Regions from separate parts of the Paenibacillus sp. JGP012 genome, predicted to be linked through region 2. Evidence: riboswitches for the same ligand, from Rfam matches in the RefSeq annotation. Region 2 holds a riboswitch; each other region holds the start of a gene.
The links. A riboswitch is a leader RNA that binds a small molecule or an ion and turns the genes downstream of it on or off. The one in region 2 is predicted to bind thiamine pyrophosphate.
Positions count from the first base shown of each region.

Region 1: linked by a shared signal. The riboswitch ahead of HNR77_RS21675 (ABC transporter substrate-binding protein) and the one ahead of thiC (phosphomethylpyrimidine synthase ThiC) in region 2 are both predicted to bind thiamine pyrophosphate.
Region 3: linked by a shared signal. The riboswitch ahead of HNR77_RS12715 (thiamine phosphate synthase) and the one ahead of thiC (phosphomethylpyrimidine synthase ThiC) in region 2 are both predicted to bind thiamine pyrophosphate.
Region 4: linked by a shared signal. The riboswitch ahead of thiM (hydroxyethylthiazole kinase) and the one ahead of thiC (phosphomethylpyrimidine synthase ThiC) in region 2 are both predicted to bind thiamine pyrophosphate.

Region 1 covers NZ_JACHKG010000021.1:50,585-58,384, reverse strand. Annotated here, with positions in the region: gene serS (serine--tRNA ligase) at 1-1,159, opposite strand, end outside; gene HNR77_RS21685 (hypothetical protein) at 2,087-2,260, shown strand; gene HNR77_RS21680 (DUF2798 domain-containing protein) at 2,381-2,866, opposite strand; TPP riboswitch at 3,007-3,119, shown strand; gene HNR77_RS21675 (ABC transporter substrate-binding protein) at 3,338-4,378, shown strand; gene HNR77_RS21670 (thiamine-binding protein) at 4,927-5,217, shown strand; gene HNR77_RS21665 (ABC transporter permease) at 5,217-5,975, shown strand; gene HNR77_RS21660 (ABC transporter ATP-binding protein) at 6,015-7,001, shown strand; gene HNR77_RS21655 (TatD family hydrolase) at 7,108-7,800, shown strand, end outside.
Region 2 covers NZ_JACHKG010000026.1:16,606-24,405, forward strand. Annotated here, with positions in the region: gene HNR77_RS23305 (zinc ribbon domain-containing protein) at 1-654, shown strand, start outside; gene HNR77_RS23310 (hypothetical protein) at 1,209-1,376, shown strand; gene HNR77_RS23315 (aspartate/glutamate racemase family protein) at 1,512-2,186, shown strand; gene HNR77_RS23320 (hypothetical protein) at 2,777-3,223, shown strand; gene thiC (phosphomethylpyrimidine synthase ThiC) at 3,927-5,750, opposite strand; TPP riboswitch at 6,202-6,315, opposite strand; gene HNR77_RS23330 (IclR family transcriptional regulator) at 6,541-7,284, opposite strand; gene HNR77_RS23335 (alpha/beta hydrolase) at 7,699-7,800, shown strand, end outside.
Region 3 covers NZ_JACHKG010000008.1:129,742-137,541, reverse strand. Annotated here, with positions in the region: gene HNR77_RS12730 (thiazole synthase) at 1-45, opposite strand, end outside; gene thiS (sulfur carrier protein ThiS) at 99-302, opposite strand; gene thiO (glycine oxidase ThiO) at 299-1,576, opposite strand; gene HNR77_RS12715 (thiamine phosphate synthase) at 1,604-2,332, opposite strand; TPP riboswitch at 2,561-2,670, opposite strand; gene HNR77_RS12710 (ABC-F family ATP-binding cassette domain-containing protein) at 2,716-4,269, opposite strand; gene HNR77_RS12705 (hypothetical protein) at 4,487-5,509, opposite strand; gene HNR77_RS12700 (hypothetical protein) at 5,496-6,050, opposite strand; gene HNR77_RS12695 (hypothetical protein) at 6,043-6,444, opposite strand; gene HNR77_RS12690 (ABC transporter permease) at 6,461-6,946, opposite strand; gene HNR77_RS12685 (hypothetical protein) at 7,022-7,800, opposite strand, start outside.
Region 4 covers NZ_JACHKG010000018.1:117,632-125,431, forward strand. Annotated here, with positions in the region: gene HNR77_RS30690 (outer membrane protein assembly factor BamB family protein) at 1-1,901, opposite strand, end outside; gene HNR77_RS20230 (copper amine oxidase N-terminal domain-containing protein) at 2,090-3,055, shown strand; gene HNR77_RS20235 (ankyrin repeat domain-containing protein) at 3,232-3,933, opposite strand; gene HNR77_RS20240 (pectate lyase) at 4,163-4,831, opposite strand; gene HNR77_RS20245 (radical SAM/SPASM domain-containing protein) at 5,195-6,076, opposite strand; TPP riboswitch at 6,287-6,388, shown strand; gene thiM (hydroxyethylthiazole kinase) at 6,609-7,427, shown strand; gene thiD (bifunctional hydroxymethylpyrimidine kinase/phosphomethylpyrimidine kinase) at 7,424-7,800, shown strand, end outside.

The sequences.
Region 1 (7,800 bases), on a different contig from region 2:
CGGCTGTATTGTTGAGCGTATGGCAGTAAACCAGCTTGCCATGCTCATCCAGGCAGCGAATGTTCGAGCGGCGCGCCTGAAAATCATGCAGATTCGACGACGAATGAGTTTCGCCGTAAGCACCGCGGCTTGGCATCCACGTTTCGATGTCATACTGTTTGTACGTTTTCTGCGACATATCGCCTGTACATACGGCCACCACACGGTACGGCAGCTCCAACTGCTGTAGCAGTTCCTCCGCATGTCCCGTAATCTCCTGCAGCATACGCTCCGATTCCGCTGCGTCCGGTGCACACATAATCACCTGCTCCACCTTGGCAAACTGGTGCACACGGTACAAGCCTCGCACATCCCGTCCCCCCGAGCCTACTTCACTGCGGAAACAGGTCGATACGGCTGCCAGTTTTACCGGCTCCTTCACATCGATGACTTCATCCGCATAATACGAAACCAGCCGCACCTCCGATGTACCTACCAGCCACTTGTTCTCACCCTGCAGCTCATACACTTGATCCCGGCCAGTCGGGAAAAATCCGGTATTCACCAAAGCATCCTCTCTGACCATAAGCGGAACCTCAAGCGGTGTGAATCCGTGCTTCAGCAGCAGATCTAGCGCAAGCTGCTGTACTGCCCGGTGCAGCAGCAAACCAGCGCCCTTCAGCACATAACTTCGCGTTCCGCCAATTTTCACGCCGCGTGGAATATCAATCAGCCCATGCAGCTCCCCAAGCTCGACATGATCCTTTGCGGCATAGTCAAACTCGGGCAGCTCACCCACCCGCCGCAGCTCCACATTATCTTCATCCGACAGACCTGCAGGTGTATCCGGTGATACCACATTCGGCACCAGCCATTGCAGTCTGGTTACCTCCTCCTGAATCAACGCCAGCTCTGCCTCTTTCTGCTCCAACTCATCATTAAGCTGTTTCACCTGTGCCCGCATCGTCTCAGCTTGCTCCCGCTCTCCCGTCTGCATCAGCTTCCCGATCTCTGCCGACAATGTATTACGCAGACGCCGCCCTTCCTCCGTTTGCTGCAGGAGTGCTTTGCGTTCATTATCCCGCTGGATTAAAACCGCAATTTCCACTTTGATTTTTTTCCCGTCAGCTGCCGCCTGAACCTCTTCTGCATGTGCCCGAATCCACTTCATATCTAACATGGTCACCGTCTCCTTTGGCTAAAAAAATACAAAGAGCGCCCTCATCCCTTGGGACGAGGAGCGCTCTGCTCGCGGTGCCACCCAACTTGCCGAATCATTCAAATTCTTCTGATTCGGCCTCTTGGTCCGCGATAACGGGCGGTTCCGGTTAACTTGGGAAAGTTTCAATTCGCTCCCTGGCGAAAACGCCTCCGAGTTGGATTCTCTTCAACGGCATGATCCGATCTGTAATTGTGTTTACCAGTATATACGAAGACAGATTAAAATTGCAACTTCTCAAGCCCGATTTTAGTGAAAACCAGAAAAATGAGTTCTTACTGCTCATTGATCCCTGTTAACACAGGATCCTCTTACGCAGCTTTGCATTGTTAAATCAGATACAGTTATAATCATATAAAATAATTAAATGACTAATTTTCCACCAACAATTGTTTGCCTTCAGAAGGAAATACATGTTCTTTTTTGTAGTGTTTCTTGTTATTAGTATATTGGGATTTATATTTGGAGTTAGAGCGCTGTTAATCCCTGATTCCTGGCCGTTTAATCTGAATAAAAGAGAGCTCGATCACATGGATCTAACCAGCATTCGATTCAGAGGAATTTTTCTGATTGCGCTCTGTATCGTTTGCTTTACAGCTTCTCTCAGACAACTATTTATAAGTTGAACTAAAGATTTTACACAAACCACTCCGATGCCAGAATAACCTGGAGAGTAGCTGTTATCCCCAGTTTTTTTCGATTCCTTTTTCTAAAGGGGAAAATCCGGTGATAAGCGTATGCCTTCGAAGCAGCTTTCTTTCAGAAAGCTTTTAGGCGACCACTCCGCTTTTTCAGGTTTTTTCTGTCCTACGGTAAAAGGTCTGAACTCAAAATATTCCTCTATACAATAGAGTATATATTATAGAATGGAACTGTTTCTCGATGAACATGAATCCAAACAACCTGAATCCCTCAGAGGCCGAGGCTGCCAAACAAAGAGCAGATGAACTCGCCCAACAAGCTAAACGCAGTACATGGACAAGTGGCATCCTGACCACAATCGTTATTGCTGTAATTTTGATTGGCCTATTTTATTGGATTGCTTATATCAGAACTTCCTGAGTCACCCGCCTAAACAAAATTAATCTGATTTTCAAACGAAATCGGTCAATATAAATTGCCCAGGAAATACTGATAATCCACTCTTTTCCTGAGAGATAACCGCTCTATTCAACGATGGATTCAAGCAGATACAGCTGTTTTCCTGCTCTTGAACAATCTGCTGAACAAATATCGCACAAGCGGTCCTAAAACAAGCAGCTGCAATGGCAGAGCCAGACTAAAGTTACGTGCAACGGTATGAAAATACGCCCCGAATACAGATACACCATTTAATTGATCGGCAATAGAGGCAGTCACAATTCCATACAGAGACATGATCAGAACCATGCCGATGACCATAAGCAATGACATGGTGATGATGCCTTTTACTTTACCGGACTTGGCAAATGGAAGGGAAAAGGCAATTTTTTTCGCAGCAGGACCAACAATGAAGGATTCCACCAGAAATGCGATAATAAAACAGATCACGAATTGAAGCAGGATCTGCATCAAAGACATCTGGTCTAACATTCCCGTGTGCCACAGATTAAAGGTCATCATCACCAGGACCATTCCTGTACACATCATAATTCCAAAAATAACTTGTTCTTTCTTGCTTACTGGCATTACACTCATCCTTTCTATAACTTGGATCATTATAGACAATTGCACTCCCCTCTCATAAGTGAACATTATGTGAACGATTTGGCGACTAGACACATACTCGTCACTGGCCTATAATTACACCTAGTAATGCCCGTAACTTCATAGTTTCCCAGGGGAGTCGGAATTGGCCGGCTGAGAGTGTATCCCATCAAGATACTAACCCTTAGACCTGATCTGGATCATGCCAGCGTAGGAATCGGAGTATATTGCAAGAGGCACAGCTATAAGCTGAACGCCCTTCTCTCACACCTGCACGCGTCCCGGATTACGGGACGCTTTTTTTGTTTTCTTTTGACAAGCAGAAACAGAAAAATGTCGTCATCTGGATAACCCGCGAGGTATAAATCAGCCGATTTATGCAAAGGGATTGGATATGAAGCCAAGGAGTACCCCGTGCCACCCGGCCGGACAGAACGAAGGAGAGAGAATCGAATGAACTGGCGTAAAATGTTGGGAATGTTATTCATGTGTGTACTATTGGTGACCGTTGCAGCATGTGGCGGTAAAGGGGCCGAGCAGGCTGATCAGAACGGAAGCACTAGCACAGACAACAAAAGTGAAGACAGCAGCGCGGCACTGAAGGATGTCAAGGTTGTGCTCGACTGGACTCCAAATACCAATCATACAGGTCTGTATGCAGCCGTAGATCAGGGATTCTATAAAGCAGCAGGTCTGAATGTCGAGATTGTGCAGCCAGGAGCTGGCGGTGCAGATACAATGGTTGCTTCTAACGAAGTACCGTTTGGTGTCAGTTACCAGGAGAGTGTCACTCAGGCGCGCACACAGGACGTACCTCTCGTATCCATTGCGGCCGTGATTCAGCATAATACATCCGGGTTTGCCGCTCCTGTAGACCGCAAGATTAAATCGCCGAAGGATTTTGAAGGCAAAACGTATGGCGGTTGGGGCTCACCGGTTGAGGAAGCCGTGATGCAATCCATTATGGAGGGCGAAGGTGCTGACGTATCCAAAGTCAAAAATATTAACATGGGCGACGCGGACTTTTTCACAGCGGTCAAACGGGATATTGATTTTGCCTGGATTTTCTATGCCTGGACCGGGATCGAAGCAGAGCTCCGCGGTGAACCCATCGACATGTTATATGTAAAAGATTACTCCAAAGCGCTGGACTATTACACACCTGTGCTTGTGACTAATGAGCAGACGATTCAGAAGGACCCTGAATTGGTGAAAGCTTTCCTGAAGGCTACTTCCGAAGGGTATCAATATGCGATTGACCATCCTGAAGAGGCCGCGAACATTCTGATCAAGGCTGTACCTGATCTGGATAAGGAATTGGTGCTGGCAAGCCAGAAATGGCTCAGCCCGAAATACAAGGACGACGCACCGCGCTGGGGCGAGCAGAAGGAAGAAGTGTGGAAAAACTACACCGACTGGATGTTTAACAAGAAGCTATTAGATAAAGAGATTGACGTATCCAAGGCGTATACAAACGAATTTTTACCGCAGTAAAAATTTTCACTACCATTAATACCTTATGTAATATTATCGCTTCATGTAAAACGTAATTTGATATTTACACAGAAACGTAAAGTGTAGAAATACACTAACACAACTTGATAAGTTGACATTTTTGTACACCTAAACGAAGAATGTAGAACCTATTTGGAGAGCGCAGCGGTCGCCTGAAAACTCTAAGCAAGAAAGCTACATTGGAAGCTTACACTCATCCCAAAATCCCCCTTTCTATATAAGTTTAACTATTAGATTATACAAAAACGGAGAGGACAGAAAAAACCTGAAAAAGCGCAGCGGTCGCCTTTATCCCCAGATTTTCCCCTTTGGAAAAGGGTTCAAAAAAAATCTGGGGATAACAGCGATTGGAAGGTTATTCTGGCATCGAAGTGACTGTGTAAATTATCTTCAGTCAAACTTTTATAGAATGGATTCAAGGAATTTCGGGAGATAACAGCGATCGTAAGAGGGGACTGCAATCGGAGTGGCAACGTGTACAATCGCAACAACTTATCCCCCACACACGAAAGGAGTCTTGATCTCTCATGGCAAGCACGTTACTCAGCATTCAAGTGATACCGAAAACGCCAAACGGCGAGAATTCATACCCTTATGTAGACCGTGCGATTGAAGTGATTCAGCAGTCTGGCTTGAAATATCAGGTCAATGCACTAGACACCGCAATGGAGGGCGAACTGGAGGAACTGCTGGAAGTGGTCCGCAAAATGCACGAGGTGCTTGTGGAAGCCGGCAGTCCAAGCATCATCTCCCAGATCAAAATCGCACACAGTCCAGACGGGTTCAGCATGGATACACTGACGGAGAAATACCGCTAATGTCTGCCTATTTCAAAAATGTATGGCCGCCCCTTGTGGCGGTTATTCTCTTTATTGCGATATGGCAAGGGGCGGTTTCCCTGTTCCATATTGAGAAATGGATGCTGCCTGCGCCGTCCGACATCGCCCGTGAAGCAGCTTCACAGGCAGATCGTCTCGGCATGCACGCCTATGCAACGATCCAGTTAACCCTGATCGGCTTCGCGGCCGGAACAGCCGTTGGCCTGGTCATTGCGATGGTGCTGCATCTCATTCCTTTTCTCAAATCAGCCTTGTATCCTTTACTTATTCTTAGTCAAAATATTCCGACCATCGCGCTGGCACCGCTCCTGCTGATCTGGTTTGGCTTTGGCCTGCTGCCCAAGCTGATTACGATTATTCTGGTCTGCTTTTTCCCGGTAGCGGTCGCCGCTATGGACGGACTCACACGCACCGATGCTGCGATGATGAACTACATGCGTATGGCGGGTGCGAAGCGCCATCATATCTTCTGGAAGCTGGAGCTTCCTCATGCCCTGCCATCGGTATTTTCGGGCATCAAAATCGCCGCCACCTACAGCGTGATGGGTGCAATCATTGCCGAATGGATCGGTGCAGACAAAGGCATCGGCTATTATATGATGCTGCAGAAGTCAGCATACCGCACAGATCGTCTCTTTGTCGCGATCATGATTATTGTGGCGCTCAGCCTGCTGCTGTTCCTGCTCATTGCATTGCTGGAAAAGCTGCTTGTGCGCTGGCGCCCGCAAAAACGTTAAACCTGTACCACGAGTCTGTACTTAGGAGGTGATCACCGTATGAAACAGCTACAGGACAAACCAGATACAGGCGGAGAAGAGACCAAGCACGGTCACACAGCATTGACTGGAGCAGGCATATCCAATGCTCATGATGCTCGCCTTGCTTCTGTCGCCACTCAGGTTGCTGGTCCAACCGATGCTGCACCCGCGTCTAATTCAGCAGCTGCACCTGTTCCATCTGCGCTGGATATTGTGGATGTGCATGTAGCCTTCAAGGAACGGCGGCGTAAGCTGCCCGTGCTAAACGGGCTGTCCCTCACGGTGGAAACGGGGGAATTTGTCGCCATCGTTGGCCCGTCCGGCTGCGGTAAAAGCACCTTGTTCCACATCATTGGCGGTTTGTTGAATCCGCAGGCGGGCGAGGTGCGGATGAACGGCAAGCCGGTTACGGGGCAGCGCGGGCATATCAGTTATATGCCGCAGCAGCCCGCCCTCTTCCCTTGGCGGACGATTGAGGACAATGTGCTGCTCGCGGGCGAGGTGGCCTCTGCCGCAGCTTTTACTGCCTCCAATGCTCTACCGGCTCCGCGCCCCGAGGCACTTGCGGAGGCCAGGCATTGGCTGGGCAGTGTCGGCCTTGCCGGATTCGAGCGGGCATATCCTCATCAGCTGTCAGGCGGAATGCAGCAGCGTGTGGCTTTCCTGCGTGCATTGCTCAGCCCGCAGGAGCTGATGCTGCTGGATGAACCATTCAGTGCGCTCGATGCCCTGACCCGAAGCGACATGCAGCGCTGGCTGCTGGATATCTGGGAACAGAACCGCCGCTCGGTGCTGTTCATCACGCATAATATCGAGGAGGCGCTGCTGCTGGCGGATCGGGTGTATGTGTTATCCAATCGGCCAGCAGCTGTGCTGCACGAGGTTCAGGTTCCTTTTGACCGTCCGAGACGAGAGGAAATAACCGAGGACCCTGCTTTTCTCGAAAGCAAACGGCAAATTGCCCAGTGGATGAAAGAAGAACAGCAGAAAGCCCGCCTATCTTGATATTTGGATACGCGGGTTTTTTAGTTATTTTTTCCTCCATTAGGTGGTCCATGCAAGGGGAATTGGCGTTATATACTATGTAAACCGATACAAGGAGGATTCCCTCATGCACTCTCAAGCATTCGCACCGTTAATCGACGCTCATATTCATTTGGATAGATATACTCCAGAGGAACGGAATGAGCTGCTGCTCAGCTTGCCGAATCATCAGGTCGAAGCCATGATCGCCGTTTCTATGGATTTAGCTTCTGCCCAGGCGAACCTGGAGCTTGCCAAGCAGTATGCACGTTACATTTTCCCAGCCTTTGGATATCATCCCGAGCAGCCGCTGCCATCCGCAAACCAACAAGAGCAGCTCTTTCGCTGGATCGAAGAACACATTGAACATGCTGCAGCCATTGGAGAGGTCGGCTTGCCCTATTATAATCGTGAAGAAGCACGCCGAGCTGGCCTGAACTTTGATCAGAGTGGTTATGTAGATCTGCTGGAGCAGTTCATTTTGTTAGCCAAAAGGCACAATAAACCGATAGTTCTGCATGCTGTGTATGAGGATGCTGACATAGCCTGTGATCTGCTCGAAAAACATCAGTTTACGCGAGCACACTTCCACTGGTTCAAAGGAGCCAGGCAGACCATCCGGCGCATGGCGAACAACGGATATTTTATCTCCTTCACACCGGATATTCAGTATGAAACCGAGATTCGCGAGCTGGCACGGCAATACCCTGCGGAGCAAGTGATGGCAGAGACGGATGGGCCATGGCCCTTTGAAGGACCGTTTCAGGGACTTATGACACAT
Region 2 (7,800 bases):
CTCAAGCAGGAAGGCATGGATGAGGAATCGGCCCGCTCGATGCTGCGCAATCAGCTGCCTTATCTGAAACGCTGGCAGAAGACAGGAAATCTTCCAAGCACGGCGGAGGGGAGCGTTACTCACGGATATTCAGCCAATCTTGGCAACCCCGCACTGACAGAAGAGGCCGCTCTGTCTATCGCGCAGCCTGTTCGTTATGTAACCCTGCCTCGTAAAAGACTTGCCGGACTGTCGGCACGTACGACCAACGCCATTGAGATGAGCGGCGAAGGCAGCATCGGTGCGCTTTGGGCACGTTACTTTGCCTCAGAACATATTCCGGCTCCCGAGGCTGCACGTTATGGCTGTTACTCCGATTACACAGACGGTATTGCCGGCAAATATACCATTCTGGTCGGGCATGAGATCGGTGCAGAAGACTCGCTGCCCGAAGGCTTTGATGAGGTCCTGCTGCCTCCTGCGACTTATGCGGTGTTTACATCGAGAACCGGACCGATGGTTGAGGTGGTCAGTGAAGTATGGGGGGCGGTATGGGCTTGGGAACATCAAAGTGACCGCACGTTTACGGGAGATTTTGAATTATACGATGAACGCAGCCTGGACCCGGGAAATATGCAGGTGGATGTATATATCGCGGTCAAAGAACGCAGATAACACTTGGTTCAGCTTGGAGAGATCGAACAGAAACGCGGGAAACCATCAAAGCGAATAACAGAATTAAAGATGTTAAGAGAAGGAACTTCAGCTGCCAAGAGATCTTGGCAGTTTTTTTTACATTTTCCGAGCAGTGTACCCCGACCATAGTACCAAGTTAGTTAGCATATACCATACCTAGTTACTTGGACATATGCCTCAAAGGCAAGCACCATTGACTTCCTTAAAATTAGGACCATTCGCATAACAACTATTCCCCTGCTCCCATCTTTGCTCTCTCATATCAGGTTCTTTGTTCCTGAATTCTTTTAAAACCGTTTACATCCTGTGAATACCGGGTAAAATCACTACATCCGAGTCGGAATTGGTTATTCATTCCCGCTCCTTCATGTAACAAGTCATATGTACCTATACGTGCACAAGGTGAATATATTTTATTTTGAATGACACAACTCACTTTTGAAATACATATGAAATATACAACTCAACATAAACCAATGAATTAAACTAATACAATGATGCATGTCCATCATGCATGTAAAGGAGGAACCAAGATGATCCGCATGCCTATTCAGCAAATGATCCCGTATCACCACCAATATCCACGCAACACGGCGACCGCTGCTCCGAAAAAGGAAAATGAGAACACTCAAGGCCTATCCTTCCATGAAATTTTACAGCAAAAAATGGCGAAAAAGAACGTATCCATGAATATGAGATAACGCTTTACATCGGTTCCCCCACTCCCTATACTACGGTAAAAGTGACATTTCAGGCGTGGCTATGTTTACCTGTGACTCATTCATTGTGTGATCTCGACGCGCCTTATCGTCACCTCTACATAAAGGGGATGGCCTATGACCACAATTGCCTGTTTCCACGCACACCACTCCAACATCAGACTGATCGAGCAAGCACTGGCTTCTTATTCTGTTGAACTGGTTCACTATGTGGACCCGGGTCTTGATCGACTCAAGCATGATGAGAATTTCAACAGCACTATTGTTCGGGAAAAAGTAAACCAGACACTGCAATGGATGAGCCGTTGTCATGCCGATGCCATTCTTGTGACGTGCACCTTGTTTGCAGCTGTACTGGAACAAATGCAACCGTTGCCGATTCCGGTAACGGGCATTGATGATTCACTTCTCGCCATGATGAGAAGGCAGTCGAAACAATATTTGCTGGCGTTTACGAATCCTGCGACTGTTGAGCCGACAATGGCCCGGTATCGTGAACATCTGGATCCGCATGGAGCAGAAAAAGACAAGCCCGAGCTTGAATCCGTGCTGCTGCCAGGCCTGTTCGATATGGTCATGCGCGGGGATCAGGACGGCTATCTCGCGGCTTTGGAAGATGCACTACACCGGCTTGTCCTTGAACGCAAGGACACCTGCCTTGTAGCCGCCCAGCTCTCCATGGCCCCTGCCGCCGAACAGGCATCCCTGAGGGCAGGTGTGACCATCTATACACCACTATCCTCGTTGGGCCCAAGCCTGGAGCGAGATATCGGCATTACACCGAGGGTATAGGTGACTTATGTAAAACGTTGGTCACGTTGTCATGTGTCATGTGTATCACACATGTTCCCCTCGTACACACAAACATCTACGTTGCTTGACCGTTACGCCAAACAACTGGAATTAGCTAACGTTATCGGTCTATTGTCAAAAATAACTTGTTTATGGTGCATATACGGTGCTGCACATACACTAAAAAGAGCACGCAGCACCATGGGGTCTCCCTGTACTCCTAGTCAACCTACACAGCACACGGCGGCGCTCCATGCACCCATCTGTAACCTATACCGCATGACGCGCTCTATGCACTCATCAGTAACCTACACATCGCATGACGCGCTCTATGCACTCATCAGTAACCTACACAACGCATGACGCGCTCCATGCACTCATCAGTAACCTTTACACCGCATGCTGCGCTCTATGCACCACCAGTAACCTTTACACCGCATGCTGCGCTCCATGCTCTCATCAGTAACCTTTACACCGCATGCTGCGCTCCATGCACCCATAATTGACTTAACCTGTCCATTCGGTTCGTCTTTTACATGAATCACCACAGCTACATGCATGTACACTTTAAATTTTGGAGGAATGAAATCATGAAACATCTCGCTGTAGAACCTGGTCAATCCATCGGAGATATCCGGCTTGGCATGACACAGAAGGAAGTTGAACAGACAGACGCCTTCACCTTTGATCCCAAAGTGGAGTATGATGCTGCTCAAGGCAAAGCGCAATTTATTGAATTTTATGAAAGTGATGAGTTCAAGTGTATGCTGGGTGAGCTGGATCTGCTGGGCACTGAAGCCGACACTCTTATTCCGCAATTGGACAAGACCGCTCCCTATGACCGCGAGGACCCCGAGCTTGGATACAGTTACCAGTTTGATGAGATCGGCCTGATTCTATGGCGTCCAGTGCCAATGACCCGAGCGGATATGCAGGAGCCCTGGTTTCAGGAGATGCCTGCCGAAAACCAGCAGGACGAGATGAAACATCTCTGCTTCTCCACAGTAGCCGTGTATGCTAAAGGATATTATGACTAAATCGCTGGAGTTTCGGCAGGATGAACTGCTGTTGAATAGAGTTGATGGACGAGCAGATAGAGCAGCAGGTAGGTTGGATAAGTGTTTGACAGGTAGTTGACACAGGAGTAAGTGGTTGGTAGTTGATAGGTAGGAACGTAGTAAGCCAGTAGCCGAAGTAATTGGTGGGCTGTTGATCGGTGGACATGGTAGGTTAGTAGCTGAAGTAGTTGGTGGGCCGTTGATCGGTGGACATGGTAGGTTAGTAGCTGAAGTAATTGGTGGGTGCTTGATCGGTGAGGACGGAGTAGGTCAGTAAAGGTACCGCTAACGATTCCAGATGACGCTATTTGGTGCTTTTTAGCCCCGTTGGAAATGTAACGATTCCTAGAAACGCTATTTCAGGTTTTCAGGTGTATATTTCTCGTTTTGCGGCGATTTTGGGTGAAATAACGTCGCTGTGATTCGTTAGAAATTTCACAGTGGCAAAAACGGCCAAATAAGGTTTGTGGGAATCGTTAGAATTGGGAGACGAGATTTGGAACCTTACATCGGATATAAAAAGTGACCCGGAGACTCAAGCCTACAGGCCTGAGTCCGGGTCATTTTTTATTTACTGGAACTGCCTTTCATCCACTTCTACTTCCACTTCTACTTCTACTTCTACTTCTACTTCTACGATACCACTATACTGTGATACTGCGATACCACGCTACCTTCTCACCTACGAACGCGTCCGGTACTCCTCGGCTTTCGCCTGCATACCAGCGGCTACAGCCTGCTCTTCGCTCAAGCCACGGTCTGCGGCAAAGGCACGGATGTCCTGCGTGATGCGCATGCTGCAGAACTTCGGCCCGCACATGGAGCAGAAATGTGCCTCCTTCGCCCCTTCTGCGGGCAGCGTCTCGTCGTGATAGGACAGTGCCCGTTCCGGGTCGAGTGACAGGTTAAACTGATCCCGCCAGCGGAACTCGAATCGTGCCTTCGACAGCGCATCATCCCGGCGCTGGGCACGCGGGTGGCCTTTGGCCAAGTCAGCAGCATGTGCGGCTATTTTATAAGCGATAACCCCTTCACGCACATCGTCCTTGTTGGGAAGCCCGAGGTGCTCCTTAGGTGTAACGTAGCAGAGCATGGATGTACCGAACCAGCCAATCATTGCCGCTCCGATGGCAGATGTAATGTGATCGTAGCCGGGCGCAATGTCGGTGGTCAGCGGGCCGAGGGTATAGAACGGTGCTTCCTGACAGATTTCCATCTGCAAATCGACGTTTTCCTTGATCTTGTGCATCGGCACATGCCCCGGCCCTTCAATCATCACCTGCACATCATGCTTCCATGCAATCTGCGTTAATTCACCGAGTGTCGCCAGCTCCGCCATCTGTGCCTCGTCATTGGCATCGTAGATGCTGCCTGGACGCAATCCATCCCCCAGAGAGAAGGCCACGTCATACCTTTTCATAATCTCGCAGATTTCCTCAAAATGGGTGTACAAAAAGTTCTCCTGATGATGTGCCAGACACCACGCCGCCATAATCGACCCGCCCCGTGACACGATGCCTGTCATCCGCTTCGCAGTCATCGGAATATAACGCAGTAGCACGCCAGCATGAATCGTAAAATAATCCACGCCCTGCTCCGCCTGCTCGATCAGTGTATCCCGGTACAGCTCCCATGTTAGAGCCTCAGCCTCTCCGTTCACCTTCTCCAGCGCCTGATAGAGCGGCACCGTACCAATCGGCACGGGAGAATTGCGGATAATCCATTCCCGGGTTGTATGAATGTCTTTGCCTGTGGAGAGGTCCATCACCGTATCCGAGCCCCAGCGTACTGCCCAGGTCATCTTCTCTACCTCCTCCTCGATGGAGGAAGATACAGCCGAGTTGCCGATATTGGCATTGATTTTAACGTGAAAATGACGACCAATCAGCATCGGCTCACTCTCCGGGTGATTGATGTTGGAGGGCAGAATTGCTCGCCCGCTTGCCAGCTCCTGCCGCACAAATTCAGGCTCTACGCCTTCACGAATCGCGGCATATTCCATCTCTGGCGTAATGATGCCCTGCCGCGCATAATGCATCTGTGTAACGCAGCGGCCAGCCTGAGCGCGCAGCGGCTGCCCCCGGTATCCGGGGTACTCCTCCGCCCCGGCTCTTCGTCCGCCAGGCTTCAAGCCGTTATCCTCGGGTTTCACCGCCCGGCCTTCATATGCTTCTACATCACCGCGCTCCATAATCCAGTGATTCCGGAGCGCTGGCAGCCCCTTCCGAATATCCATCTGGAATTCGGGATCGGTCATCGGGCCGCTCGTATCGTAGACACGCAGCGGCTCATTATGCTCCACCCCTTGGGGAGTATTCGTGTCATGAAGGGCAATTTCACGCTCCGGTACAGCAATGTCCGGCCGTGAGCCCTGAATGTATACTTTGCGGCTGCCAGGGAAGGGCTGAACCCCTTCCACCGCTGTGGTTTTCTTTTCCACGGGATGACCATCGCGCCCCAATTCCTCTGTTCCGATCTGCTCCCTCGTCTCATTACCTGTATTCATGTCCCCTGTCTCCTCCTCTGTGATTTTTGCTCCGTGTCGTTTGCACACGAATGTGTCAGCTTTGCATGGCTCACCCACCTGTCCAGAACATCCAGAGCACAGAAGCACAGCAGGAATGACCCTGCGCACACAGCCGCATTGATCCAGGAGACACCTTATTATGTACAGGCAGCGTCGAATTCGGGTTTGGCTTCACGATGAATTCAGGTGATTTCACCGCTTTTGTTGTTCGTTGCTTGCCGTATCGTCTAACCCCTGACCTGCACAATCTGCGATCAGATCAGGGTTATCAACGAAGGCAAACGCTCAACTTACGAAGCTCCACTTGCTGCTGTATATAAAAAAGCCGGTTCCGAGGGAACCGACTCATGTCCATCACCATACACGTAAACATAGGCATCTCGCTGCAAAAACAGCATCTGCGCCAGGTTAACGTCTATAGTGTTTGTGGTCAAAAGGCCGATTACTTCCCTACGCTGGTATGATCCAGATCAGGTGCAAAGGGTCCGGAATCTCGTGCGATCCCGTCTCAGTCCGGACAATTCGGACTCCCCCAGTAACGTAAACATATTGCGGCATACACGCCGCTGTTCAACTTAAACGATGATGCTCAAGCTAGCCCCGCTGGGCCGTCCATTACAGAGTAGCTTAATCTGGTTAGAAATACAACCTTTATATTCCAGAGAATTTGTTTGTTCCGATGGAACAGGAGCAAAAGCCCGTTAGCACAAACTCTATTGGAACAAAATATTGGAGCCAATTTCACTCCAACAAAAGTACGCCAACGAATTTACGACAGCATAAGTCCCATCTGCGCTGCCGCTTCCTTCAGCACGGGTGCATACTCATGCAGTGTCTCCTGTGAGAGCCGGCTGACCGGGCCAGACACAGAAAGCGCTGCCGCAATGCTGCCCCTGCGATCCATAATCGGTACGGACACCGCAGCCGCTCCAGGCTCACGCTCTTCGTAGCTCGTAGCATACCCGCTCTCCCGGATGTCTTCCATCTGCGAAAGATACACGGCCGGGTCGATAAATACGGGCCATTCCGGGCCGTTCATCAGCTCTTCGCGGTCCTCTTCCGTGGCAAATGCCATCAGCACTTTACTGGAAGCTCCTACGGAAAGCGGCAATCTGGCCCCTACAGGCGCAACCCGGCGAATGGCCTGATCACTCTGTACCGCCTGAATCCGAATCCGCTCGCTGCCGTCTCGAAGGTAGAGACTCACCGTTTCACCCAAACGATCCCGAAGCCTCTCCATCGCAGGCAGCAGCAGAATCGCAGGATCATCACTGCGTGACATATGGGCAGACAGCTCCCAGATGCGAATGCCCAGTCGATATTTCTCCGTGGCCGTATCACGAATGACAAAGCCCTTATCCTCCAGCGTAGCCATCAAGCGATGCACTGTGCTTTTGTGCAAACCGATCTGGCTGGCAATTTCGGTGAGTCCAAGATCACTGCGCGTGGTAAAACATAGTAATATATCCAGCGCCCGTTCTACAGCCCGGACGGTTAACTTGCGGTCTTCCATGGCATGATGCCCCCCTCATGTTTCATCACATGAAACTTGGTTACATAAATTATATGAGAAACGGTCTCATCTGTAAACCGGAAAGAGTGATAAAGCTGGCGAAAACTTGAAAATAACATGCCATTTTACGCATCTCTCATGCAACTTAATCTCCTGTAAATTTCACACTATGGAAATGTTATCTATACAACTAAAGAACTATATAACAATTGCGTAACAAATGGCGCTAATCAATTGACTTTAACTATATCGGAACATACGATAAAGATAGGAACACATTTAATTAATTCATGCTAAAGCATGACTTTAGCATCAGGATGTATGCTTGATTTTAAGTAAAATAAATAGCTGTTGTTTGCCCGTTGTAATCGTATACTGAATTTCGCTTAACTGAATTGTAAAGGAGGGGCGTGCATGTATTCGACATCCCAGAGCGAAGCCCCGCTGCATACCAAAGTGTCCGATCTGCCCTCTTCGTTGTCACCAAGGCTGATTCGGTTTAAACATATTGTCGTA
Region 3 (7,800 bases), on a different contig from region 2:
CAGCAGCAGTCTTGAATTAAATTCATATTTTCCGATATGAAGCATATCATCACTCTCCCAAGATTAATATGATTATCTATGCTGCGATCTGTCTTAAATTAGCCTCCACCGACAAAATGAACAATTTCGATTCGATCGCCTTCTCTCAGCGCTGTTGTTTCATGATGATCCTTTGTCAAAATGTTACGATTCAGCTCTACAACAACCGTTTTCACTTGCAGGTTAAAGGATTGCAGCAATTTGTCCACCCGATTCAAATCATCATCAATCTCCATCTTCTGTCCGTTCACGATAATGTTCAACGCACAACTTCCTTTCTGTTCAATCGATTAGGCGATAAGGCTTCAATCCCAATATCCTCAGCACTTTTGCCCTCCAGCATGTCTGCAATCCAGCGTCCGGTTACCGCACTGAGCAATATTCCGTTACGGTAATGTCCATAGGCAGTAAACAAACCAGGCATGTTTTCACATTCTCCTATATACGGAAGACCATCCGGGGTTGAAGGTCTTACACCTGCCCATGTCCGCAAGAAATGAGCTTCTTTGATTCCCGGTACCCAGCTGCTTGCCGTACCAAGCAATCGTTGCACACTATAGGCTGATACGCTGTGATCTTTTTTCCCGGGCCAACTCGTAGCCCCGATCCACACCTCTCCATTCGCTTTTGGAACGATGTAGACATCCTCCGCATAGAGCGTGCGATCCGGTTTGTAAGCTGTTTGGTCCGCCGGAAATTGAATCGCAACTACCTCTCCTTTGACCGGAGTTGAAGGCAAGTTGATACCAGCCTGCTGCAGCAGCGTTTCACCATCCAAGCCAGCAGCTATAATTACGTGTTTACAAGTGACATTTCCCTTCGGGGTAGCAATTCCTTGTACACCAAGTTGATTCACTATTAATTGAATATCCTTGACGCCTTCCCATATCCGGGCGCCCATCCTGTGTGCTGACCTCACATAAGCTCTGGTCAACGACACGGGCAGAATTTCACTCTCCAATGATCGGTAATAAGCACCATACGTATCCCGATTAAGCCAGCCAGCTTCTCGCTGCACCGTATTTCTATCCCACCAAAGCTGTTCCGTCAGTGGAAAAGCCCTTCGATTTTCCTTATAACGACTTAGTTCACTGTATGATCTGAACGGTGTGATGAATCCGCTCTGCCTCAACCCAAGTTCCATGCCCGATAGAGTAGATAATTGATCCTTTTGACTGTGCAGCAATGCTCTGCTTTCAAGAGCAGCCTGAGCAATAACAGGATGAGTAAATTCCTCACTATCCGCAGCAAGCATTCCCGCTGCTGCACAGGAGCTTCCGCTGGCAATCTCGTTTTGCTCGATCAGAAGCACATCGTGTCCTCTTCGTGTCAATTCAAAGGCAACAGCGCAACCTATAACGCCTCCGCCAACAATAATGGTTTCTGCATGAAGCTTGCCTGATGATACATATTGCGGGATACTGGCAGTTTCATATGAAGTATCGGATTCAGAAGTTTCATCCGATCCATAGCATGCATTCCATCTGGATTGATCATCAGAACCTTGATCCGGTGAGACGGTTCCTCGCTTTTGCATGTGTTCATCTCCTTGATTTCGAAACATTCATATTACTCTTTCTGCAGCCTGTTTTATAAGACGGATCGCATGAGCCGGGTCCTCATGCTGAAATACACTCGAGATCACAGCAGCGCCACGGGCTCCCGCTAACCGCACCGCCTGAATGTTGGATGCCTGGATACCACCAATTGCAATGACAGGAATGTCAACGCCTGAGCATACTTCAGCCAGCGCCTCCAACCCCCTGGGCGTTAGATCAGGCTTGCTGCGGCTTGTATACACATGCCCGAAGAACAGGTAATCTGCACCGTAATCCGCTGCCACACGTGCCTCATGTATGGAGTGCACCGATACTCCCAAGCGCATCCGTTCCCCCTTATTCACAGCATTCATGCTCTCTTCCGCCTTCGTCAGCATCTTCTGGCTCCAGTGCGCCCCTCGGCAAAATTCGCTGGGCACAAACGGATTGGCCCCGTTGATGACAATACGTGAGGATGGAACTCCTGACTCTGTCATGTGCCTGGCCCAGATGAAATGCTGCTGCAGCGAGAGCTGTTTTTCCCGGATATGAATGTAATCCACCCAAGGCCATATCTGCTTGACAACATTCAGTACAGTGGTTCGCTCACCTTTATTGGTAGACACAATATGCATTTCAAAGGAAGAGTCATCTTGGCAACATGTCGGGCTGCATGTGTCTATTTGTTTTGGAGAGCGATCGATCAGCCGTTTATTCTTTTCATTTCTTTCTGCCGCAAGCCCTGTTGTGTTCACGTTGTCCTCCCTCTCATCCGTTCAGCATTAAGTACGGAAATGACATAACACAAAAAAGCCACTCCCGTAGGAGTGGCTGCGTATAAACAAAGGTTCAGGTTAAATAACGAGCGTGCAGCTAATACCTGTTAAACAGTTAAGTCCATAACCGTTCGGCGGTAACTCATGCCTGCATCACTGTATAGTAAGGTTCCTGTTCGTTCATAAAAGGATCACTTACTGTCATTATGCTGAAACGCGCCACTTCCCTACGCTGGTATGATCCAGATCAGGTGCAAAGGGTCCGGAATCGCATTCTTCCATCTCAGCCGCATCGTGCGGCCCCCCTAGTGTTCATATGAAGTTGAAGTTGTAGCCTATATTACCACAGTCGGATTTTTTTGTCATCGTGCTTTTTCAGACCATTCTTCCACATTCCACGTTTTGGTGACCCAGCCTTCGTAAAAATCTGGTTCGTGGGATACAAGCAAAACGGTTCCTTTGTATTCCTTCAATGCACGCTGAAGCTCGGCCTTCGCAGTAACATCCAGATGGTTCGTCGGCTCATCAAACAGCACCCAGTTGCTTTCACGCATCAGCAGCTTGCATAAACGGACTTTAGCCTGCTCCCCACCGCTCAGCATGTTCAAAGGACGTGTAATATGTTCATTTTTGAGACCGCACCGGGCCAGATGTCCCCGTACTTCATTTTGAGTCAGATGAGAAAACTCATTCCATACATCGTCAATCGGCGTGATATTTGCAGCACGTACTTCCTGCTCGAAGTATGCCGTCTCCAGGTAATCGCCGAGAAAGGTTTTACCGCTAATGGGCGGGATTTTACCCAGAATTGTCTTGAGCAGTGTTGATTTACCCACACCGTTACAGCCCACAATAGCAATCTTCTCTCCGCGTTCGATGGTCATCGTCATCTTTGGCAGGAGCGGATACGTATAACCAATTTCAAAATCAACACCTTCAAACACGGTTTTGCTGCTTGCACGGGCATCCTTGAATTTAAAAGTTGGTTTTGCCGCTTCGTCCGGACGATCAATCCGCTCAATTTTGCCAAGCTGCTTTTCCCGGCTTTTTGCGCGTCCCGAGGTGGATGCACGAGCTTTATTCCGCTGAATAAAGTCCTCCTGCTTTTTAATATATTCCTGCTGCTTTTCATAGGCGTCAATATGCTGCGCCTTCTGCATATCCGCCATCTCCAGAAACTTCTCATAATTGGCAGCATAGCGTGTGAGTTTGGCAAATTCCAGATGGTAAATCACATTCACAACTTCATTCATAAATTCTGTATCATGTGAGATCAACAGAAAGGCGTGCGGATAGTCTTTCAAATAACGCGTCAGCCATTCAATGTGCTCTACATCAAGATAGTTTGTCGGCTCATCCAGCAATAAGGCAGTTGGCTTCTCCAGCAGCAGTTTTGCAAGCAACACCTTAGTGCGCTGTCCACCGCTCAGGGCAGCAACGTCCCGATCAAGACCAATCGCATTTAACCCCAAACCGTTTGCCATCTCTTCCACTTTGACATCAATCAGATAAAAATCGCCCTGCTCCAGCTGCTCCTGAATTTCACCCATTTCCTCCAGCAGCTGCGCAAGTCTGTCCGGATCTGCATCGGCCATCTGATCGGTGATCTGCATCAGCTCCTTTTCCAGCTCAAGCAGTGGCAGAAAAGCATCCTTCAATACATCACGAATCGTTCTGCCAGGGGTCAGCTTTGTATGCTGATCCAGATATCCATAACGGACTTTAGGCGTCCATTCTACTTTACCACTGTCTTTCAGCAATTTACCCGTAAGGATATTCATAAGCGTTGATTTGCCTGCACCATTGGCTCCGACCAGGCCGACGCGCTCTCCTGCAAGCAGACGAAAAGAAACATTTTTAAATAATGTACGGTCTCCAAAATTGTGACTGACATTCTCTACAGACAATAAACTCATAAGATGAGGCTGCTCCTATCTATTTACATTACTTTAGGGCGTGTCTTGAAACCTACTGAAGTGCATCTTTTACCGCCTTTTCGCCCCCTGCTGCGTCACTTTCCCTTGACGTGCCCCGGCACGCCTGCGGAAAACTTCCTTTCTTGGAATGAAAATTCAGCAAAATCTGCTTCCTTCAGAGTTTTCAGACACGCCCTAGTTAACTTTTTTTGAACCTTTATTTTAGCACAGGTTCTGTCTTTTCTGAAAGTAATGAAAATTGTGCAGTGCAATTATATTCAAAATAACCTTGAGCCGCTGCCTGCCTCGCAGTTGTAAACACCTCTTGAGCAAGAAAGCCAGGATTGCAAGTGGCAGGATAATGATATTTAATGCCTGTTGCGGGATCAAGCCCACCAACAACTGCTGTTTTTTTGACCAGTCTGCCCCCGCCAATCGCAAAATTGTTCATTCTCTGATCCCCAACTGCAATTCCCTGCATAAAAGCGATAAAACCGATGTCATTGATCGAGTTGTACCACTCTTCCTGCGAAATCAGGGGCATTGTGAATACATAGGACACACCATTTTTTCTTGCAAACTCATTATGCCGATTAATGACCTCTGCAAGCTCGTCCTGAACACGAGTCACGATTCGACTACGCCGTACCTGTTCAAATACAGTTGAATCCTGAAGCAGTCTGATCGTGCTGTTGCCAGCCAGTTCTTGCTGGAAGCCCTCGATCCATTTACCTGTGCCAGCATCATATGCATACACATAACGATCAAGTGTAAAATTAATGCTGTTCCCATCCGAATCTGTATATGTATAAGGCCTTTTGGGGCTCCACACCTGTCTGAAGGACTGCTGCATATCCCCGGTCATCTCGTTTTCTTTGGCTAAAATATAATAACCGTCATAATCCAGTACAACGATGGCTGGAATGTAATCAAACATATGCTGAATAGCCGGCAGATCATCCTGAATTCCCATATTTAAAGCCATCGTTTGTGTAAAGGTGGACAATGCCAGCTCCTTATCCGCTCTGACAAACTTGGCAGAATCATAAGCTGCCTCCGCATGCGGTTTCTCGTTCTGATGCATAACTGCACCTGCATCCATCACTGCGGTTTGAAGTGCTTTTTGGTAACGGGTTGCAAGCAGACTCGCCTTTTGTGCATCATTCGTATGAAGTGTGAGCATGTAAAAGAACGGGAAGAAAATCAATACAAACACGATGCCAAGCTCAGTAATCTTCATTCAGCACCATGCCTCCATGTGCAGTAAAAATCGCGGCCGCCTGCGCCGTACCACCTTGCAGCCATTCCCGAATAAGCATGAAAGGTGTACGATTGGTGCTTTTAAGGCTTACAGAGAAAAAATCTCCCACGCTTAGCGTATATCTGCGCCCCGGATCATCCATTGTCAATGTGCCTGACACCGGAAAGAGGCGTTCCCGGATCTGGGATAAATAATAGCCGTCATGAACGACCTCATAGGTTCCCGTAAAACTGCTCTGATTCATCGGGTCTGTATAACGCGGTACATATTTTTTATGTAAATGCTCCATGGAGAGTTCATAATTGTTACCCGTCTGCGCTAACTGCTCTTCAAACTCTGCCAGCATTTGAGGAGAAATATATCCTTTGGTCCGCACAGCATCAACGAAACGAGTGACACTCTGGGACGCAGTCATCCGTGCAATGTCATCCTGACGTTGAGCCGTCTCGGCTGCAGGATAAATATAAAGCAGCAGGACGGCCAGCAGCACAGCCAATAATTTGGACGCTGCATTAATCATTGCCTTCTACCTCCTTCCGAAAAGAGAGCTTTAACAGTTCTCCGGCGGCGCTTCGGTTATACACAGGCAGGTAACTGCCTTCCAGTTCAACCGGAATTGTGGCTGACGGATCAGCAAGCGGATCAATGACATATTCATGACCATCTACCTCCACCTGAACCCCGGTGCCTGTCATTTGCCGCACAGTATGCAGCACTTCAGCTCCAGTGTACCGACTCAGCTGACTTGAATGCAGCGTCGTATGGATTCTGCCATCCATTGCTGTAACGCTTGCTGCTCTTTCATTCAGGACGCCCATTAAAATAGTGATGTTTCGCTGCCCGTACAGGCAGGCTGCCACAAAAAGCACAACCGCCGTACAGAACAGCATCAGATGCTGTGTATTGCGTGACATGTTATACCAGCTCCAGTCAAGACTGCTGGAAAATCAGCCCTCTCACAACGTTGGAGCGGTCCTTGATGATAATAGCCTTGAACTTACCACTCGGATTAACATATTGATTGTCTTTTTCACTCATCGTCTGATTGATGCTGCCTACCTTCTCATCTGGTGCAAGCACAGAGCCATAGTCCGCGTTGTTAATGTCCTGAGAGATGTTGAGCTGATTGCCATACCATTGTCCACCTCTATTTTTTCCTGTAATTACTTGAATGCCGAACTGGTCTTTGTCCGCGTATTTACGCAAAGCGTTTGTCACCTGTGATCCGCTGATGGTTGTCCCGTCATATACGGTAAATGCAGCCTGGGACAGCTCTGTTTGAATATCTGCAAAGTTATTTTGCGCTGTTTTGGTAGCCTCCTGCGCTGATATAAACAACAACACCACAATCGTAATCAAAGCGATGGTCAAAAAGATTCCTGCGGCTACCTTCAAGGCACTTGATGCATTATTCATAAATGAAATACCCTCCTGTAATTTATATTGGTTAATTAACCTGTCTCCAACTGCTTCGCGAATCAGATCCGTATGCTACAGCTTCTGAATTTGTTCATAGTACATGTTCATCTGCACAAAGCTCATACCGACCAGCGGAATGACCAGATACAGAAAAATCAAGGCATACATCGGTGCGAAACCGATTGTTCTTCCCCAGCCTGCTTTAATATCAATCATTTTGCTGTACTCCTGTTTACGCTGTTCAAAATAAAAGGACATCATGCTCTCCAGATCATCGAACGCTTCACGGATAGAGATTTTACCCAGCGCAAGCTGCAGCTTATCAATCAAACGCTGAAACTCAGGCAACCCCACCTCCTCTTTTAATTGCTCAAGCGCGTCTTCGGGACCATGCTCGAAATGTAACAAACACTTTTGCAGCGGCCTTTTGAAAATGACAGCAAATCGATTCAACCATTCAACCATTTCCTCTACAGACATGCGATCCATCTCACGCAAAATCGAAATCACCGTTTGAAACTGATAGATTTCATGCCGCATGTCCATGCTTCGCATCTTACGCTGGAACAACATAAGCCAGATCGGCAGATGATAACCGCATAGAGCAATACATATGGCCAAAACCACTTCCCACCAGCGCATATACTGCTTGTTATACGATTCGATCTTTTCCATAATGCGTGTAACTGCTTCCGTCTGGGCATCGTGATTCTTTGCAAGCGGTGCAAGCTGCTGCATTGCTTCGGAAATATCCTCGTACGAAACTCGGCGCTGCATCCCCACGTACCCCATAACCGAACGGTCCAGCTGCGTCTTGTCTTCAGCCACCTTCCGATCTGCTTCAGACATCG
Region 4 (7,800 bases), on a different contig from region 2:
TGTGATAACTTTTTACCTGAAGTCAGATCAAGCAATACCCACTGATGATCCAGCGGCATCCAGCGTTGAAGAGACACCGAGCCAAAAGGATCATACCGATCAATGCCATCAAAATAAGAATTATTCTCGATATGACTCAGCTCCGATGATTGTGCTGCTTCGATCTGCCAAACTATACGTCCAGTCTTGGGGTCGGCCGCAGTGAACTGATCCTTATCCCAATACAGAACATAAGGCTCATCTGCACTTCGATTCAGCAAACGATAACCTGTCGATAACTTTTTGCTCCATAAGCGTTTACCATTTGAACTGTTCAGCACATGAATCCAGCCGTTTGTAGAGCCTTCAGCAGCAGAACGATCTACAATAACCACATCTTGAGCCGCCTTGATTCCTTTCACTACCGATACTTCGTTAGCGGCGTCATTTAGGTGGGTACCGTCACTATGCTTCTTCTGTTCCTCGGGCTTATACTCCCATCGAATCTTCCCATCCTTGAGGCTGATGTGACGCACGCGACCCAGGTATCGCTTACCATCCGTATCATAGCTTGTGAATAACGTAACCGCATCACGCTTCGTATTTACGAACGCTTGAGCAGGACCGAGACCGCTGTGCACCCTCCAGAGCAGTTTGCCTGTATGGCGATCCAGCGCATAGTATGAATCCTCAAAGTGCATACCACTGAACCCTCCGTCATCTCCCTTCATCAGGAGTACATCCTCTGTACCCGCTTGCAAAAAGGTATAGTTCAAATCCCCCTGATTCACCCATTCAGGCTTCCAGGGAAGTGTCTGCGGCAACACGCTGCCAGCGATTTCATGGGTGTAAGAAAATACATCAAAACGGCCATAGCCCCGGTAGTAGGGTTCATCATTCCCCCGATTTGCTGGCTTGTTCCAGCGAACCTCAATCAGCTTGCCCTTTTCATTAAAGGTCAGCAGCAGATGCGCATCCTGGCGCTCATATCTCCAGGTCTGTCCAATCTGCATCGTGTATCCTGTATCCTTCATATTTCTCGAATGTTCCTTCCAATCCGGCTCACCCAACCACTTCACGGCCTGCTTGGAGGTTGTGATCTGGCTCAGCTTGGTATCTGCAAGAAGTTGGAGGAAGGGCAAAGACAACGGCTGTTCTCTCGTAAACCAGCCATCGGTTACAGACGTCTGGTCCGTAATATCGGTTTTCCTGATCCATAGCAGTACATGATGATAATCGGTTTCTTCACTGTGCCAAATGCGCGGAGCGATTGATACGCCGTACCATTCCTTCCATTCTGCCACAATCAGTGCCTGGGTTAGCTTCTTTTGGTTCGAAGGCCAGGTTACTGTACTGTCTGGAGTCAAATAAAGCTTGCTTCCAGCTCGAACGGCGAACGTCTTGGGGGATATCTCCGTCATGCTGCGGCTCTGCTTAATCACATACCAGCCAGGCAGCCAGTAACTGTCCTGCTCCTTGGTTTTAATCTTGATCCATTCGCCCTGAACCGCTGCCAGAGTATACTTTTCCTTCGGGGATGTTCGATATGTAATCTTCATCTGATCGGTTGCAGTGCGGTGATCCTTCGGTCCGCTGAATAACGGCAAGCCGTCTCTCAGTGTTACTTTTTCCCCCTTCTTGTAGGGTACGTTGATATTAGGCTCCGTCATTCCTTTGATGGCAATCGGTTCGATTGAACCCGGGGTCGGGGAATGAGATAACGGTGAGGTAGTCAAAGCAGTACTTGAGACTTGTGTTCGGGCGTTCACCTCGAGCGTCTGTGGTATGGAATCCTGAGCCTGTCCGTTGGTTAACGCTATCCGGGTACCCGTCAGCATCGTTCCGCCCAACAGCAAAGCCGCTATTCCAGTTAGTGCTGTGCATATGTAAAACCATGTTCTGCAATCAGGTACTTTTTTCACGTCCATCCATCCCCCAATAGAAGTTATTTCCATATATAACGTTCTGGCTCTCTAAAAAGTTACTACATGACTTCTCTTGCATTCAGAAGTTTATGATACAGATTTTGGGTTAATATCTTATGGGTATTCCATTAATATGCAACTTTTGGGATAAACAGTCCGTCTAATGACTTGAAAGGAGAATGAACATGAACAAAACAACCTCTACACATCGCTCTTATTGGAAACAAAAAAAATGGAAAATGATGCTGGCCGCCTCGATTTTGACCGCAGGAGCGGCACCTGCTCTGTTCACCCCTTCGGTGGCTGAAGCAGCCGCAACAGTTAAACCCGCAGCTTACATTAACAATATGCCTGCAGAATATGATGTGGTCATCCGCCAAGGTGTCACGTACATTGCACTGACTGAACTGCAATTCCTTGGAGATTATACCTTCGGTTACGATAATAAAAGCAAACAAATCAGTATCACTGCTGGCAGTGACAAATACGTGCTCACACCTGATAGCAAAACGATGAAAAAGAATGGACAAACCGCCTCCTTGTCCTCAGCTCCAATTCTGGTCAAGGGAAAAGCGATGCTTCCGCTCCGTGCCATCGGAGAAACGTTCGGTGCACAAGTACGCTGGAATCAAGCAGCCAAAGAGGCTTATATCTACAATACAAACGCTGCTGTGGTGAAAGATTATAACGGTTCTGATCTGACCGCTGCTCGTGAAGCTGCCATACAACTGCCGCGGTTTTCTGATCTGGGCCAGCCTCGCCTGAAAGTGAAAAATCCGCTAGGGCCAGTTGATTCATCCACTGCTTATATTTTCGAACAAGGACAGAAGGATCGTTTCTTCACGATAGAGGATAGTGATCTGGTCAGCTATTATACGATTACCGATGGGAATGCACTGCTGAAGTGGCAGGCAAATCTGGGTAAACAAGCCGGAACCATTGGCGATCTGTTCTTTGTCAAAGCAAAATCGATTGCCGAAGTAGGAAATCGACCTTCTGTCGCTGGTAAAACACTTGTGTCCTTCAAGTACTCCCTCATGCTGGAGGAAACAGCCTATGAATTGATGGACAAGTCCGGCTCCTTGGATAACGGTTCTGTTGCTCCAGCCAAAGGCAAAATTATTGTTGAAGTACCTGGGGAGAAGAAGTAGTTCCGATATAAGGACACGTTGATCCTCCCAAAAGTAAGAAAGTAACCATTAAAAAACGGGATGAAGCAGTTATTTTACTGCCTCTCCCGTTTTTATGTGTTTCTATAAATTCGGAGGAACCGATGTTTTTTTCATAGGGTGCAATTCCCAACGGAAGGACTCCAGCAACCGTGTCGCTATTTTGCACCAGCTTGAATCAATAGGGCCTCGATTTCCTTAAACCCTTTTGCTTTGGCATGACGGAGGGGAGATACGCCATCGCCATCAGCCAGATTAACATCAGCTCCATGATGAATGAGTAGCTCAATCGTTTCCTGCTGCCGTTCATTGCCATCGTTTAGAATGATTGCCTCCAGCAGTGCTGTCCATCCTAAACGATTCACATGGTTCACATTGACCGAGGTTTGCGTCAGCAGTTCTCGAACCACCTCGACATATCCGTGCTCCGAAGCCGGTATGAGTGCCGTTCCCCCGTAGCGGTTCGTGATAGAAGGGTCTGCTCCTGCCTGAATGGTAAGCTTCAAAATATCCAGATCCCCTTCAGCACCGGCATATAAAAACGGGCTATTTAACATGTCGTCCTGCAGGTTAACGTCTGCTCCTGCTTCAATCAGTTTTTGGGCGGATGCTGTATCATGATTGTACGTCGCAATCATTAAGGCCGTTCTTCCGTTCTGATCTTGAGCCTGAACATTTGCTCCCTCCTGAAGAAGTTTAACAATGCCTTCGGTATCTTTTATCTCTGCTGCCTTTAATAACTGCTCATCCAGTGAAGCCAATATTCTCTCCTCCTTTGAGTCCGTTCTCTCACCAGGCATACAGCCTTGAACGATCAGCATACTACTGATCAGTATGATTAGCAGCCATGATTTGTTCATGTTCATCTGAAAGATTACCTCTCCTTGCTCGGTGAGTGGATTGATCTGATAGTGCTTGCGTTTGGTGCGGTTGTGCACATGTTATCACAAGAGCGCTGCCATTGCCCAGTTCAAAATATCACGCTTTCCAAGCGTATTGCTTTATTAAAAAAAACAAAATAGGGTAAAGCAGCTCTGTTGTCTGCCTTACCCTGTTTTCGAAAGTTGTTTATGATAAAAAGCACTTCTCTTAATACTGTGTGTTTCCTGACTGGCTCGTTTTACCCGAAGCAAAGCCCTTGAATAATGTTGGTACTTTGGAATAGCGGGTGTTCGTGATCTTCCCTTGAGATACACTGCTGTCCGTACGCATAATCGCATCTTTGACATTAGAAATGTTGGAGTTGTCCAGCGTCATGTTAACCGCAAAGGTCGTGCCTCCATTTTGCCGTACCAGCTTGCCGATATCATCCGCTCGGAAATTTTTGATGTTAATGGTGCCAGCCGCATTGATCTGGAACACTTTATCATAGGCTTTATATGCTGCACCGCCAGTAATATTAACGGTGCCTGAGGATTTCAATGTCAGTGCATCCTCGCCTACATCCTCCCATACAACGTTGGAAATATTACAGCTGCCGTAACAATGCACACCGTCCGCTGCTGGTGCACCAATAATAACATTTTTCAACGTAGCTCCTGCCTCCAGCCGGAATACAGGCTTCTGATTTTCCGCTTGAGAACCGTCACCCAATGTAGAGGGATTGGCTACAAACGTTTTTCCCTGCCCATCATAAGTCGTGCCCTTCGGTACCACGATGGTTGAATTGACGACGGTCGGTGCAGCCGCTACAGGCATTACACCAAATACAGAAGCAACGAGACCGGCAGACAACAAGAGCGTCAACATTTTTTTCATCATCAACATCCTCCCTTGATTTGAGTGATTTGTTGAACAAGCCGCTGGCTTGTCTACAGGAACCTTTTTGAGGTACACGGCACACCCCTTGTTCGGAACCTGATTCAATCCTACAAAAAAAGGAAGATTACAGGAATAATCCCTGGATTAGATTTACCAATTTCAGCAGTAATACAGATATGGTCTCAGCTTTTTCCAATTCGCATTTAATTGGCATGTACCGATATTAACTAGCAGTATGCTGTTTTTACCCCTTTTTTCATGAGCGCAAAATAACAGAAAAGACCGTATTGGCTGATTACAGGCAATACGGTCTCATCTCTCAAATCGGTGAAAATCCGGAGGCCATGAGGTCATTCAGCCTCAAGCTCCCGCGCCAAACCGCTGACGATATCCACACTTGCGGCACAGTTCCTCTACAGCCTCCCATTTCGAAAAGCCGTATACCAGATTGTTAGCCCGCTCCCCATCAACGATCTCGGAGAAAGACTGCTCATGAATATTGCCAAGGTTAATGACACCTTCACCATCCAGGCAGCACGGAACGACCGTTCCATCCACCAGCACCGCAGCCTGACTGCGCAGCGCATGGCAGAAGCCTTTCCCGTCATCTTCCGGTGCATCCAGACTTGGCCATTGGAATTCGTGGTCCTGATTCAGATATACATTCGGTGCAATTTTGACACCGCTGCCCGGAACGACCTTTTCCTCAATACGGAAGTCCAGATTGAATTCACGCTCCAGTACTTCAAGTGTTTCCCGATTTCGATTCATCTGGGCATTCGTAAAGTTATCCTGTGTGAGATTCCACAGCCGGAACGAAATAATGACATTATGCTTCACAGCCTCACGAGCGAAAGTCAAAATATTGCGCAAATAACCATCACGATCCGTTGATCCCTCATGTCCGTCAAAGCTGTGCAGGGAGAAATTCATCTGTCTCAATGCAGGTTTGCCCAGCAGTTTATGCTGTGTCTTTGGCAGGAGTGTACCATTGGTTGTAATGTTAACCTTGAATCCCTTCGCATGAGCGGAATCCAGAAGCAGGTCGATTTTGGGATGCAGCAGAGGCTCCCCTTTGACATGCAGGTAAATATGTTTGGTGTGCGGTTTGATCTGATCCAATATATGATTAAACACTTCAGGGTCGATAAAGCCTTTGGCTCTTTTCGTTTGTGGACAAAAGCTGCATGCCAGATTACAGATGCTTGTGATCTCGATATATACTTTCTTGAACGTTTTCAACTCAGGGTCCCCATTCTGCCGGGAGGAAAGTAGAACAGTTCCTGCCCTCATTCGTTATGCGGCCATATGGGCCAATCCCCATTATATCGGGTTAACGAGCGAAGGTAAATCGGTAAACCGCAGCGTTGCCAAAACAAGCGTCAAGTCTCATGCCCTCTTTACATTCTGGACGCATGTGATATATGCTTGGATCATAACTGCATATTTTGCACATCACACTGGGGGAGCCTTACGGCTGAGACGAATATATCATTCGGACCCTTTGAACCTGATCTGGATCATACCAGCGGAGGGAAGTGGAGCGGCTCTTGTGGATAAAGGATTCTCCATTGATTTGGCAGAGTCCATGCTGGTAAAACCTCTATAGCTTCGCTCGTTTCCTCTGGAAATGAGTGGGGCTTTTTTTGTTTTCTCATCGCATGGGCATGGACGAGAATTCGTTAAAGGCCGTATTGCAGGTTCTTCGATGTAATGGTCTGTATGTAAATACCAGCTTGTCTCACCATGCAATTCATTTTAGATCAAGGAGGTAATGACGTTGTCTTATCTTGAGCGTGTGCGTGCACTTAATCCTTTGGTACACAATATTACGAATCTGGTGGTAGCCCCTTTCACTGCCAATGGTCTGCTTGCCCTTGGAGCCTCTCCGTTCATGGCCTATGCTCACGAAGAAGTTGCTGACGTTGCGCGTATCGCTGGCGCAGTTGTGCTCAATATCGGTACGTTAGATGAAAAGGTGGTTCAAGCCATTCGGCTGGCAGGACAGTCCGCTAATGCGCATCATGTACCCGTTGTGCTTGATCCATTCGGTGCCGGGGCAACTGCATATCGCACGGAGACGGTGCAGCAGCTTGTTCGTGACCTTCGGCTGACTGTATTGCGCGGGAACGTTGCCGAGGTTGCTCATGTCATTGGCGTACCCTGGAGTATTAAAGGTGTGGATGCCGGGGAAGGTGAAGAAGACCGCATCAGCATCGCGGAACGGGCTGCACAGCAGCTTGCATGTATTGTTGTTATTACGGGTCAGTACGATATCGTTACGGACGGGTATCAGACGTTTCTCATCAGCAACGGACATGTACTGCTTACGAAGGTCACCGGCGCGGGATGCCTTCTCAGCTCGGTCGTTGGTGCTTTTGCAGCAGTCGCCCGGCCGGGAGATGATTTACTGAACAGCATTGTCGAGGCTGTTGCTTATTACGGTGTTGCAGCCGAACAAGCTGCCGCCCTTACAGCTCAGCAGGGTCCAGGCAGCTTCCAGCTGGAGTTGTTAAACCAGCTTGCGAAGGTGACACCCGAGCTCGTATCAGAACATTCACTGATCCGTCAGATTCGCGGAGGTGCAAGATGAATATAGCCCAGGCTTTGACAATAGCAGGTGCCGATAATGGCGGTGGTGCAGGTATCCAGGCAGATCTCAAAACCTTTCAGGAGCTTGGAGTATACGGAATGACGGTGATCACAGCCATTGCGGCACAGAACACAACAGGTGTCCAAGGTGTATTCCCCATCAGTTACGCCGGCATTGCCCAGCAGCTTGATTCGACGGGAGCAGACTTTGAACCACATGCAGTCAAAACCGGCATGCTGTATAGTGCGGAGATTATTCGTCTCGTTGCAAGCAAATGGCGGCAATACGGCTGGTCCAATCTGGTCATTGATCCGGTAATGGTAGCCAAAGGCGGAGCACCGCTGCTCCAGCAGGAGGCCGTACAAGCTCTCAT